DNA from 3 places in the Streptomyces sp. V2I9 genome. Region 1 is predicted to be linked to each of the others. Evidence: riboswitches for the same ligand, from Rfam matches in the RefSeq annotation. Region 1 holds a riboswitch; each other region holds the start of a gene.
The links. A riboswitch is a leader RNA that binds a small molecule or an ion and turns the genes downstream of it on or off. The one in region 1 is predicted to bind thiamine pyrophosphate.
Positions count from the first base shown of each region.

Region 1 (3,267 bases):
ACGGCGGTGACTTCCGGTCCGGCGGGCTGCTGGTTCATGCGGGCTGCTCCTGGGGTACGAGGGCGGCGGCGGGCTCGAAGCGGCCGGGGGAGAAGGGGGCGGACCGCCCGGGGCAGCTCGCCGGTGGTCAGCGCGTCGGCCATCGCGTCCCCCGTGACGGGCGTCAGCAGCACCCCGTTCCGGTGGTGGCCGGTGGCGAGCAGCAGACCGGGCAGGGCGGTCGGGCCGAGGAGCGGGGCGTTGTCCGGGGAGGCGGGGCGCAGCCCGGCGCGGGTCTCGGTCAGTGGCAGTTCGGTGATGCCGGGCACCAGTTCGTGGGCGTCGCGGAGCAGCTCGTACACCCCGCCGGCGGTCACCGTCGTGTCCCAGCCCATCTCCTCGCTGGTGGCGCCGACGACCAGTTCGCCGTTCTCCCGCGGGACGAGGTAGAGGTCGCCGCCCCGGACCACGGCGCGCACGGTGCGGCTGAGGAAGGGGGCGTACGCCGGAGGCACCGTGAGCCGCAGAACCTGGCCCTTCACCGGGCGTACCGGCGGTACGAGCTCCGGCGGCAGCCCCGCGAGCCGGCCGCTGAGGCTGCCCGCCGCGAGGACGACCTGGTCGGCCGCGAACTCCGTGCCGTCGCCGAGCAGCGCCCCGGCCGCCCGGCCCCCGGCGACGGTGAGCCGCTCGGCGGTCGTCCGGCGGAAGGCGACCCCGGCCCGCTCGCACGCGGTCAGCAGCGCCGCGGCGAGGCGGCGGGGGTCCACCTGGTGGTCCCCGTCGACACGGAGGCCGCCCCGGACGCCCGGAGCGAGCATCGGCTCCAGGCGGCGGCACTCACGGCCGCTCAGCCAGACCGACTCCAGACCCGAACGCTCCTGGAGGGCGTGCAGTTCCCGCAGATGCGCCCGGTCGTCGGAGTCCAGCGCCACGGCGAGCGTGCCGCAGGTCCGGAAGCCGGTGTCCCGGCCGCTTGCCTCCTCCAACTCCTCGACGAACGCCGGATAGCGAGCGGCGGAGTCGAGGTTGAGGCCGAGCAGCAGCTGTTCGCCGTAGTGCAGTTCGGTGACGGCGGCCAGCATGCCCGCCGCGACCCGGGCGGCCCCGCCGCCCGGCTCCGGATCGGCCACGGTGACGGTCAGCCCGCGCTGGGCGGCCCGCCAGGCGGTGACCAGGCCGATGACGCCGCCCCCCACGACGAGGACGTCCGCTCCGTTCGGTCTCGGGGTTCGCGCGACCCCGGAGGTGTTTCCCGCGACGTGCATGGGTGTCCAGCCCCTCCCTTCGCCGGCATGACCCGGATCAGGTGCGTACGGTCGGAGGCCGGCCAGCCTCCCTCTCAGCCCGGTGCGTCCGGGCTCCCGCGAGTGTTCTACCGTGGCCACCCTAAACCCCGCCGCCCACCGCCCAGCAGGGAGAGCCAGCCGCCATGGCCCGTTCGCTCGACGGACTCGTCCTCGCACCCGTCGCCGACCAGGCTCCCGGCCAGGTCGGAACCCGCACCCGGTTCGCGTACCACGAGGAGGGCGGCCGGATCTGGGCCGAGTACGCGGGCGGCGACGTGATCCGCGGACACCTCGTCGGCACGCGCGACGGAGACGCGCTGGACTTCCGCTACGTCCAGCTCGAGCAGGACGGAAGCACCTCGTCCGGGCACTGCCTCTCCACCGTCGTCGACCTCCCGGACGGCCGGGTGCGGCTGGAGGAGCGGTGGGCGTGGGAGTCCCGCGAGGGCAGCGGGACCAGCGTGGTGGAGGAACTGCCGTCCTGACGCGCTGTCCTGCCCTCGCCCTGACGTCCGGGGTCCCGCCCTCCCGGGGTCCGGTGTCCCCGGAGCCGCCTGCCTGACGACTCGTCAGGTGATTAAGGTGGACAGGTGAGCGAGCAGCAGACGGAGAACAACCCCGCCCGGAACGTCGTGATCGTCGGAGCGGGGATGGCCGGTGTGCAGAGCGCCGTCGCCCTGCGCGAGGCGGGCTTCGCCGGGTCCGTGACCCTGATCGGCGCCGAACCCCACCAGCCCTACGACCGCCCGCCGTTGTCCAAGGCCGTGCTGCTGGGCAAGGCCGAGGACTCCGCCTTCGACGTCGACTTCGAGGCGCTGGACATCGCCCTGCGCCTCGGCCTGGACGTCACCGCCCTGCGCGCCGCCGACCATGTGCTGGACACCGTCGAGGGGCCCGTGCCGTACGACGCCCTGATCATCGCCACCGGCGCGGAGCCCGTCGCCCTGCCCGGCGCCGAGGGCGTGCCCGGAGTCCATCTGCTGCGCACGCTCGACGACGCCGCCCGGCTGCGGCCCGTCCTGGAGCGGCGGCACGACGTGGTCGTCGTCGGAGCGGGCTGGATCGGCGCGGAGTTCGCCACCGCGGCCCGCGCCGCGGGCTGCGCGGTCACCGTCGTCGAGGCCGCCGCCCGCCCGCTCGCCGGAACCCTGCCCGCCGAGGTGACCGCCCCGATGGCCGCCTGGTACGCGGAGAGCGGTGCCGAACTCCTCGCCGGGGTCCGCGTCGAACGCGTCGAGGAGGGGGCCGTCGTCCTCGCGGACGGCCGGACGCTGCCCGCCGGGGCCGTGGTCGTCGGCATCGGCGCGCGTCCCGCCACCGGGTGGCTGGCCGGCTCCGGGGTCGTGCTCGGCCCGGACGGCTCGGTCACCGCCGACAGCGCGCTGCGCACCTCGCTGCCCGACGTGTACGCGGTCGGGGACTGCGCCTCCTTCCCCTCCGCCCGCTACGGCACCCGGCTCCTGGTCCACCACTGGGACAACGCCCTCCAGGGCCCGCGCACCGCCGCCGCCTCGGTCATGGCTGCCGGGACCGGCGCGCCGCTGCCCGTCCACGACCCCGTCCCGTACTTCTGGTCCGAGCAGTTCGGCCGCTTCGTGCAGTACGCCGGCCACCACGCGGACGCCGACACCCTGCTGTGGCGCGGCGACGGCGCGGACGCCGCCTGGTCCGTGTGCTGGCTGCGCGAGGGCGCGCTGGTCGCGGTGCTGGCGGTGGGCCGCCCGCGCGATCTCGCCCAGGGGCGCAGGCTGATCGAGTCGGGGGCCGCCCTCGATCCGGAGAAGGCGGCCGACCCCGCCGTACCGCTGAAGTCCGCCGCTCTCTGAGAGGATCCGCCGCTCCCGGCGGCCCGTGGCCCACCGTGGTCCGCCCCCCTTACGGTCGGCCCGGCTACCGGCTGTCGGTCCTGGATGGCACGCTTGTCCTCGTGACCGAGATTGACGCAAAGACCGATGCTCTCGTCCCTGCCTGGCTCCACCTTCCCGACATCGCCGAGATG
Region 1 covers NZ_JAUSZJ010000002.1:1,423,827-1,427,093, reverse strand. Annotated here, with positions in the region: partial or broken gene thiO (glycine oxidase ThiO) at 35-1,247, opposite strand; TPP riboswitch at 1,245-1,357, opposite strand; gene QFZ71_RS06385 (hypothetical protein) at 1,412-1,753, shown strand; gene QFZ71_RS06380 (NAD(P)/FAD-dependent oxidoreductase) at 1,919-3,094, shown strand; gene QFZ71_RS06375 (Rv2175c family DNA-binding protein) at 3,196-3,267, shown strand, end outside.

Region 2 (3,267 bases), 1.9 Mb from region 1:
GTCCGTGGTCAGCGGGCCGAGCGTGTAGAACGGCGCCTCCTCGCAGATCTCCTGCTGAAGGTCGATGTTCTCCTTGATCTTGTGCATCGGGACATGCCCGGGGCCCTCGATCATGGTCTGGACGCCGAACCGCTTGGCGATCGTGTTCAACTCGCCCAGGGTGCGCAGCTCGGCGAACTGCGCCTCGTCGTTCGCGTCCGCGATCGAACCGGGTCGCAGGCCATCACCGAGCGAGTAGGTGACGTCGTAGGTCGCAAGGATCTCGCAGAGCTCCTCGAAGTGCTCGTAGAGGAACGACTCCTTGTGGTGCGCGAGACACCAGGCGGCCATGATCGAGCCGCCACGCGAGACGATCCCGGTCTTGCGACGGGCCGTCAGCGGGACGTACGGCAGGCGCACCCCGGCGTGGACCGTCATGTAGTCCACGCCCTGCTCGGCCTGTTCGATGACGGTGTCCTTGTAGATCTCCCAGGTCAGCTCCTCGGCCCGGCCGTCGACCTTCTCCAGAGCCTGGTAGAGCGGGACGGTGCCGATCGGCACCGGGGAGTTGCGCAGCACCCACTCACGCGTGGTGTGGATGTTGCGGCCGGTGGACAGATCCATGACCGTGTCCGCGCCCCACCGGGTCGCCCAGGTCATCTTCTCCACCTCCTCCTCGATCGAGGAGGTCACGGCCGAGTTGCCGATATTGGCGTTGACCTTCACCAGGAACCGCTTGCCGATGATCATCGGCTCGATCTCCGGATGGTTGACGTTGGCCGGCAGCACCGCCCGGCCCGCCGCGATCTCCTCCCGTACGACCTCCGCCCCGACGTTCTCCCGGATCGCCACGTACTCCATCTCCGGAGTGACCTCCCCCCGGCGGGCGTACGCGAGCTGGGTGACGGGCCGTCCGTCGCGACTGCGGCGCGGTTGGCGCGGGCGGCCGGGGAAGACGGCGTCGAGGTTGCGCAGTCCGCCGCGCGGCGAGGTGTGCTTGAGCCCGTCGTCCTCGGGTCGGACGGGCCGGCCCGCGTACTCCTCGGTGTCGCCGCGGGCGATGATCCAGTTCTCCCGCAGGGGCGCGAGGCCGCGGCGGACATCCGTGTCGACGGCGGGATCCGTGTACGGCCCCGACGTGTCGTACAGCGTCACGTCCTTGCCGTTGGTGAGGTGCACCTGTCGGACCGGCACCCGGAGGTCCGGGCGCGAACCCCGGACGTACCCCTTGTGCCAGCCGATGGACTTCCCGGCCTCGTCGTTCTGTTTCGAGGCAGGCGTGCGTGCGTCCGCTGTGGTCATGAGACCTACTCCCTACGCCGGCATTACCCGGTAACAGGTTCGGCGGTCGGCGCAGCGTTTCCCGTACGGAGGCGTACGGCGGTCAGCGCCCTCTCAGCCCGGTGCTCCGAGCTCCCGCGTGTGCAAAGGTGACTCCACGCTAGCGTCCTTTACGGCGAGCTGACCAGAGGGCCCTCGCGTTCTTGCGATGATCGCCCCGTGACCTCTCCCCAGAGCGACTCCGCTTCCCAGCCACCCCAGGGCCACTCCCACGGCCACACGCACAGCCACGGGCCGGCCGCCCCGGTCTCCCGGCACCTGCGCAAGGTCATCGCCGCCGTGCTGATCCCGTTCGCGACGGCGGTCGTCGTCGGCCTGATCGCGTTCTGGCCCGGCGGCGTGCCCGACCACGAGCGCACCGGCGTCGGTTTCGACCGGCAGACCCAGGACGGCAAGGTCGTCCAGGTCGTCAAGGTCGACTGCGCCGACGTCAACGCCGCGCAGGTGCCCCCGACCGGTGCCACGTCCACACCCTCGGGACGGGAGGCCGTCAACGAGCAGGAGGGGGAGTGCGCGAAGGCGACCGTCGAGGTGACCAGCGGCGACGACAAGGGCCGCACGTTCGTCGAGGTGGTCCAGCCCGACGCACCACGTCAGTTGAAGGAGGGGCAGGGCGTGGTCGTGGCCTATGCCCCCGACGCGCCCCGCGACCTCCAGTACTCCGTGACCGATGTGGACCGGAAGGTTCCGATGGCGCTGCTGGCCGGGATCTTCGCACTGGCGGTGGTCGTGGTGGGCAGGCTGCGCGGGGTGATGGCGCTGGTGGCGCTGGCCGTGTCGTTCACCGTCCTGACCCTGTTCATCCTGCCGGCGATCCTGCAGGGTTCGAATCCGCTGGTGGTTGCGGTGATCGGAGCCAGCGCCATCATGCTGGCGGCGCTCTACATGTGCCATGGGGTGACGGCCCGGACGTCCGTCGCGGTCGTCGGCACCCTGATCTCCCTGTTGCTGATCGGGCTGCTGGGATCCCTGTTCATCGGCTGGGCGTACCTGAGCGGCAACACCGACGACAACACCGGCCTCATCCACGGTCTCTACCCGGACATCGATATGAGCGGTCTGCTGCTGGCCGGTGTCATCATCGGTTCGCTCGGGGTGCTCGACGATGTGACGGTCACCCAGACCTCCGCTGTCTGGGAACTGCACCAGGCCGACCCGGAGATGGGTTGGAAGGGGCTGTACCGGGCAGGTATCCGGATCGGAAGGGACCACATCGCCTCGGTGGTCAACACCCTCGTGCTGGCGTACGCGGGCGCGGCGCTGCCCCTGCTGCTGCTCTTCTCCATCGCCCAGAGCAGCGTGGGAACGGTGGCCAACAGCGAGTTGGTGGCCGAGGAGATCGTCCGCACGCTGGTCGGGTCGATCGGCCTGGTCGCCTCGGTGCCGGTGACCACGGCGCTCGCCGCGCTGGTCGTCTCCGCGGACCGTCCGGCGGCCGGCGGCACGCAGGCGGCTACGGCCGCGCCCGTGCGGGCCGGCCGGGGCCGTCGTCGTAAGAAGGGGTGACGGAGCATCGGGCACACCCGGTCACCCGGCGTTCTGCTCCTCGGCGAGGATCCGGCCGAGCGCATCCTCCAGGTTGCCGTCGAAGTCACCCAGCGTGTGCTCCTGACCGAGCGGCACGAGCTTGTCCGTGCGGTCGAGAAACGCCACCAGCGGCGCCGTTCCCGCCCGGAACAGCGCACGGTCCTCGCCGACCTGGAGCCGGATGTGCACATCGCCGAGACCCTCGGGTTCGGTCGGGCCGATGTGCACATCTCCGTCGCCGCTCGGGCTGTTGAGCCCGTCCAGCAGCAGTTCTCGGCCGAAAGCCCAGGTCACAGGAGCATCGCCGGGCAGGTGGAACGTCATCCGGATGGCGTACGGATCGCCGACCTCGTACCGGAGCTCCACCGGAATACGGAACGAGAGTTCCTCGGAGACGAGGAAGCTCATCATGACCTCTGC
Region 2 covers NZ_JAUSZJ010000002.1:3,293,231-3,296,497, forward strand. Annotated here, with positions in the region: gene thiC (phosphomethylpyrimidine synthase ThiC) at 1-1,281, opposite strand, end outside; TPP riboswitch at 1,274-1,409, opposite strand; gene QFZ71_RS14450 (YibE/F family protein) at 1,480-2,826, shown strand; gene QFZ71_RS14455 (SsgA family sporulation/cell division regulator) at 2,848-3,267, opposite strand, start outside.
Region 2: it holds a riboswitch for thiamine pyrophosphate, as region 1 does, so the genes downstream of both, thiC (phosphomethylpyrimidine synthase ThiC) here and thiO (glycine oxidase ThiO) in region 1, are expected to answer to the same signal.

Region 3 (3,267 bases), 3.9 Mb from region 1:
CTGATGCTGACGGCGGACGACGGAGAGTGGCGGGTCCTGGCCTTCCTCGTCCTCACGGTGGTCAGCGACACGGGGGCGTACGCGGTCGGCTGGCGGTTCGGCACGCACAAGCTCGCCCCGCGCATCAGCCCCGGCAAGACCCGTGAGGGACTGCTCGGCGCGGTCGGCTTCGCGATGGCCGCCGGCGCGCTGTGCATGGAGTTCCTGATCGACGGCGGCGCCTGGTGGCAGGGGCTCCTCCTGGGTCTCGGGGTGGCCGTCAGCGCCACCCTGGGCGACCTCGGCGAATCCATGATCAAGCGGGACCTCGGGATCAAGGACATGGGCACCCTGCTTCCGGGCCACGGCGGCATCATGGACCGGCTCGACTCGCTCCTGCCGACCGCGCCGGTCGTCTGGTTGCTGCTGGTGCTGTTCGTGGGCTCCACCTGAGCCTCCTCGCACCCCGGTACCCCTCCCCACCTGCACGTTTCACGAATGAGGGTCCGTTGTCCACAGGGCGGCGGGCCCTTACTCGTATGTCTGCGACACTGGATGAACCATGCCTAAGCCCGGAGAACTCACTTTCGTCGCGCCCCGCGGAGCCAAGCAGCCCCCGCGGCACCTCGCCGACCTCACGCCCGCCGAGCGCAAGGAAGCGGTCGCCGCTACCGGTGAGAAGCCGTTCCGCGCCCAGCAGCTCTCGCAGCACTACTTCTCGCGGTACGCGCACGACCCCGCCCAGTGGACGAACGTCCCGGCCGGGTCGCGCGAGAAGCTGGCCGAGGCGCTGTTCCCCGAGCTGATGTCGGTGGTCCGGCACATCAGCTGCGACGACGACACCACCCGTAAGACCCTGTGGAAGCTGCACGACGGGACGCTCGTCGAGTCCGTCCTGATGCGCTACCCGGACCGCGTCACCATGTGCATCTCCTCGCAGGCCGGCTGCGGCATGAACTGCCCGTTCTGCGCCACCGGCCAGGCCGGCCTCGACCGCAATCTGTCGACCGCCGAGATCGTGCACCAGATCGTCGACGGCATGCGCGCCCTGCGCGACGGCGAGGTGCCCGGCGGTCCGGCGCGGCTGTCCAACATCGTCTTCATGGGCATGGGTGAGCCGCTCGCCAACTACAAGCGCGTGGTCGGCGCGATCCGCCGGCTCACCGACCCGGAGCCGGACGGCCTCGGTCTCTCGCAGCGCGGGATCACCGTCTCCACCGTGGGCCTGGTCCCGGCCATGCTGCGCTTCGCCGACGAGGGCTTCAAGTGCCGCCTCGCCGTCTCGCTGCACGCCCCGGACGACGAGCTGCGCGACACCCTCGTCCCCGTCAACACCCGGTGGAAGGTCCGCGAGGTCCTGGACGCCGCCTGGGAGTACGCCGAGAAGTCCGGCCGCCGGATCTCCATCGAGTACGCCCTGATCCGGGACATCAACGACCAGGCATGGCGCGGTGACCTGCTCGGCCGGATGCTCAAGGGCAAGCGGGTCCACGTCAATCTGATCCCGCTGAACCCCACGCCCGGCTCCCGGTGGACCGCCTCGCGGCCCGAGGACGAGAAGGCGTTCGTCGAGGCCATCGCGGCCCACGGCGTGCCCGTCACCGTCCGGGACACCCGGGGGCAGGAGATCGACGGGGCCTGCGGGCAGCTCGCGGCCTCCGAGCGCTGAGGCCGGGGAATGCGAGGCCCGGACCGGCGCCGGGGTCAGGCCGGGGGCGGAGGCCCGTGGTCCCACGCGACCTCCCGGACCGGCCGGAAACCGCCCGTGTAGCCTGGGCCGAAACCAACTTCATATTCCGACAGGGGAGCGCCACAGCGCTGAGAGTGCGGCACCGACGACAGGTTGGCCGCAGACCCTCTGAACCTCGCCCGGGTCATTCCGGGTAGGAAGTTCGGACAGTACTCAAGCTGTTGCGCCCTGCCCGCTTCCGGTTCGCCGGAGAGCGGGCAGGGCCGCGTCTCTTCCTGGTCACCTCCAGGAGGAATCACATGAACACCACCACGAAGTACGCGGCGGCCGCGCTCGCCGCGACGCTCGGCGTCACCGTGCTCGCGGGCTGCGGGAGCGACGGGGACCCGGCCGGCTCCGGGGCGTCCAAGGGCAGCGGCTCCAAGACCGTCACCCTGGTCAGCCACGACTCCTTCAACGTCTCGGACAAGGTGCTGAAGGCGTTCACGAAGGAGACCGGCTACCGGGTCAAGACGCTCAAGAGCGGTGACGCCGGAGCCGCGCTCAACCAGGAGATCCTGACCAAGGGCTCCCCGCGCGGCGACGTCTTCTTCGGCGTCGACAACACCCTGCTCTCCCGCGCCCTCGACAACGGCCTGTTCACCCCGTACGAGGCCAAGGGTCTCGACCGGGTCGCCCGGGACACCCAGCAGGACGAGAAGCACCGCGTCACTCCCGTCGACACCGGTGACATCTGCGTCAACTACGACAAGAAGTTCTTCGCCGACAAGAAGCTCGCGCCGCCGAAGACCTTCGAGGACCTGCTGAAGCCCGCGTACAAGAACCTCCTCGTCACCGAGAACGCCGCCAGCTCCTCGCCCGGTCTCGGCTTCCTCCTCGGCACCATCGCCTCCGAGGGCGAGGACGGCTACGAGGCGTACTGGAAGAAGCTCGAGGCCAATGGGGTCAAGGTCGTCGACGGCTGGGAGCAGGCCTACAACGAGGAGTTCTCCGGCTCCGCCGGCGGGAAGAAGACGGGCGCCGACCGGCCGCTCGTCGTCTCCTACGCCTCCAGCCCGCCCGTCGAGGTACTGTACGCCGACCCGCAGCCGAAGGAGGCCCCCACCGGGGTCGCCACGGGGACCTGCTTCCGGCAGACCGAGTACGCCGGGCTGCTGACCGGGGCGAAGAACGAGGCGGGCGGCAAGGCGCTGCTGGACTTCCTGATCAGCAAGACCTTCCAGGAGGACATGCCGCTGAACATGTTCGTGAACCCGGTCGTGAAGGACGCCGAACTCCCGGAGCTGTTCACGAAGTTCGGCGAGCAGATCGCCACGCCGCCCACCGTCGCGCCCGAGAAGATCACCGCCAACCGCGAGCAGTGGATCCAGTCGTGGCAGTCGCTGGTCCTGAAGTAGAGCCCGCGAAGCGGACCGCCCGGCCTGCGCCGCCCGTGCGCGGTGCAGGCCGGCGTGGGGCGGCGCTGCGGCTCGGCCTGATGGCCGTGCCCGCCGCCTTCTTCGTCGTCTTCTTCGCCTACCCCGTGACCGCGATCGTCGGCCGCGGGATCAAGACGGAGGACGGCTGGCAGTTCGGGCGGATCGGCGAGGTGCTGGGCC
Region 3 covers NZ_JAUSZJ010000002.1:5,308,363-5,311,629, forward strand. Annotated here, with positions in the region: gene QFZ71_RS23390 (phosphatidate cytidylyltransferase) at 1-432, shown strand, start outside; gene rlmN (23S rRNA (adenine(2503)-C(2))-methyltransferase RlmN) at 542-1,648, shown strand; TPP riboswitch at 1,771-1,887, shown strand; gene QFZ71_RS23400 (thiamine ABC transporter substrate binding subunit) at 1,969-3,066, shown strand; gene QFZ71_RS23405 (iron ABC transporter permease) at 3,147-3,267, shown strand, end outside.
Region 3: it holds a riboswitch for thiamine pyrophosphate, as region 1 does, so the genes downstream of both, QFZ71_RS23400 (thiamine ABC transporter substrate binding subunit) here and thiO (glycine oxidase ThiO) in region 1, are expected to answer to the same signal.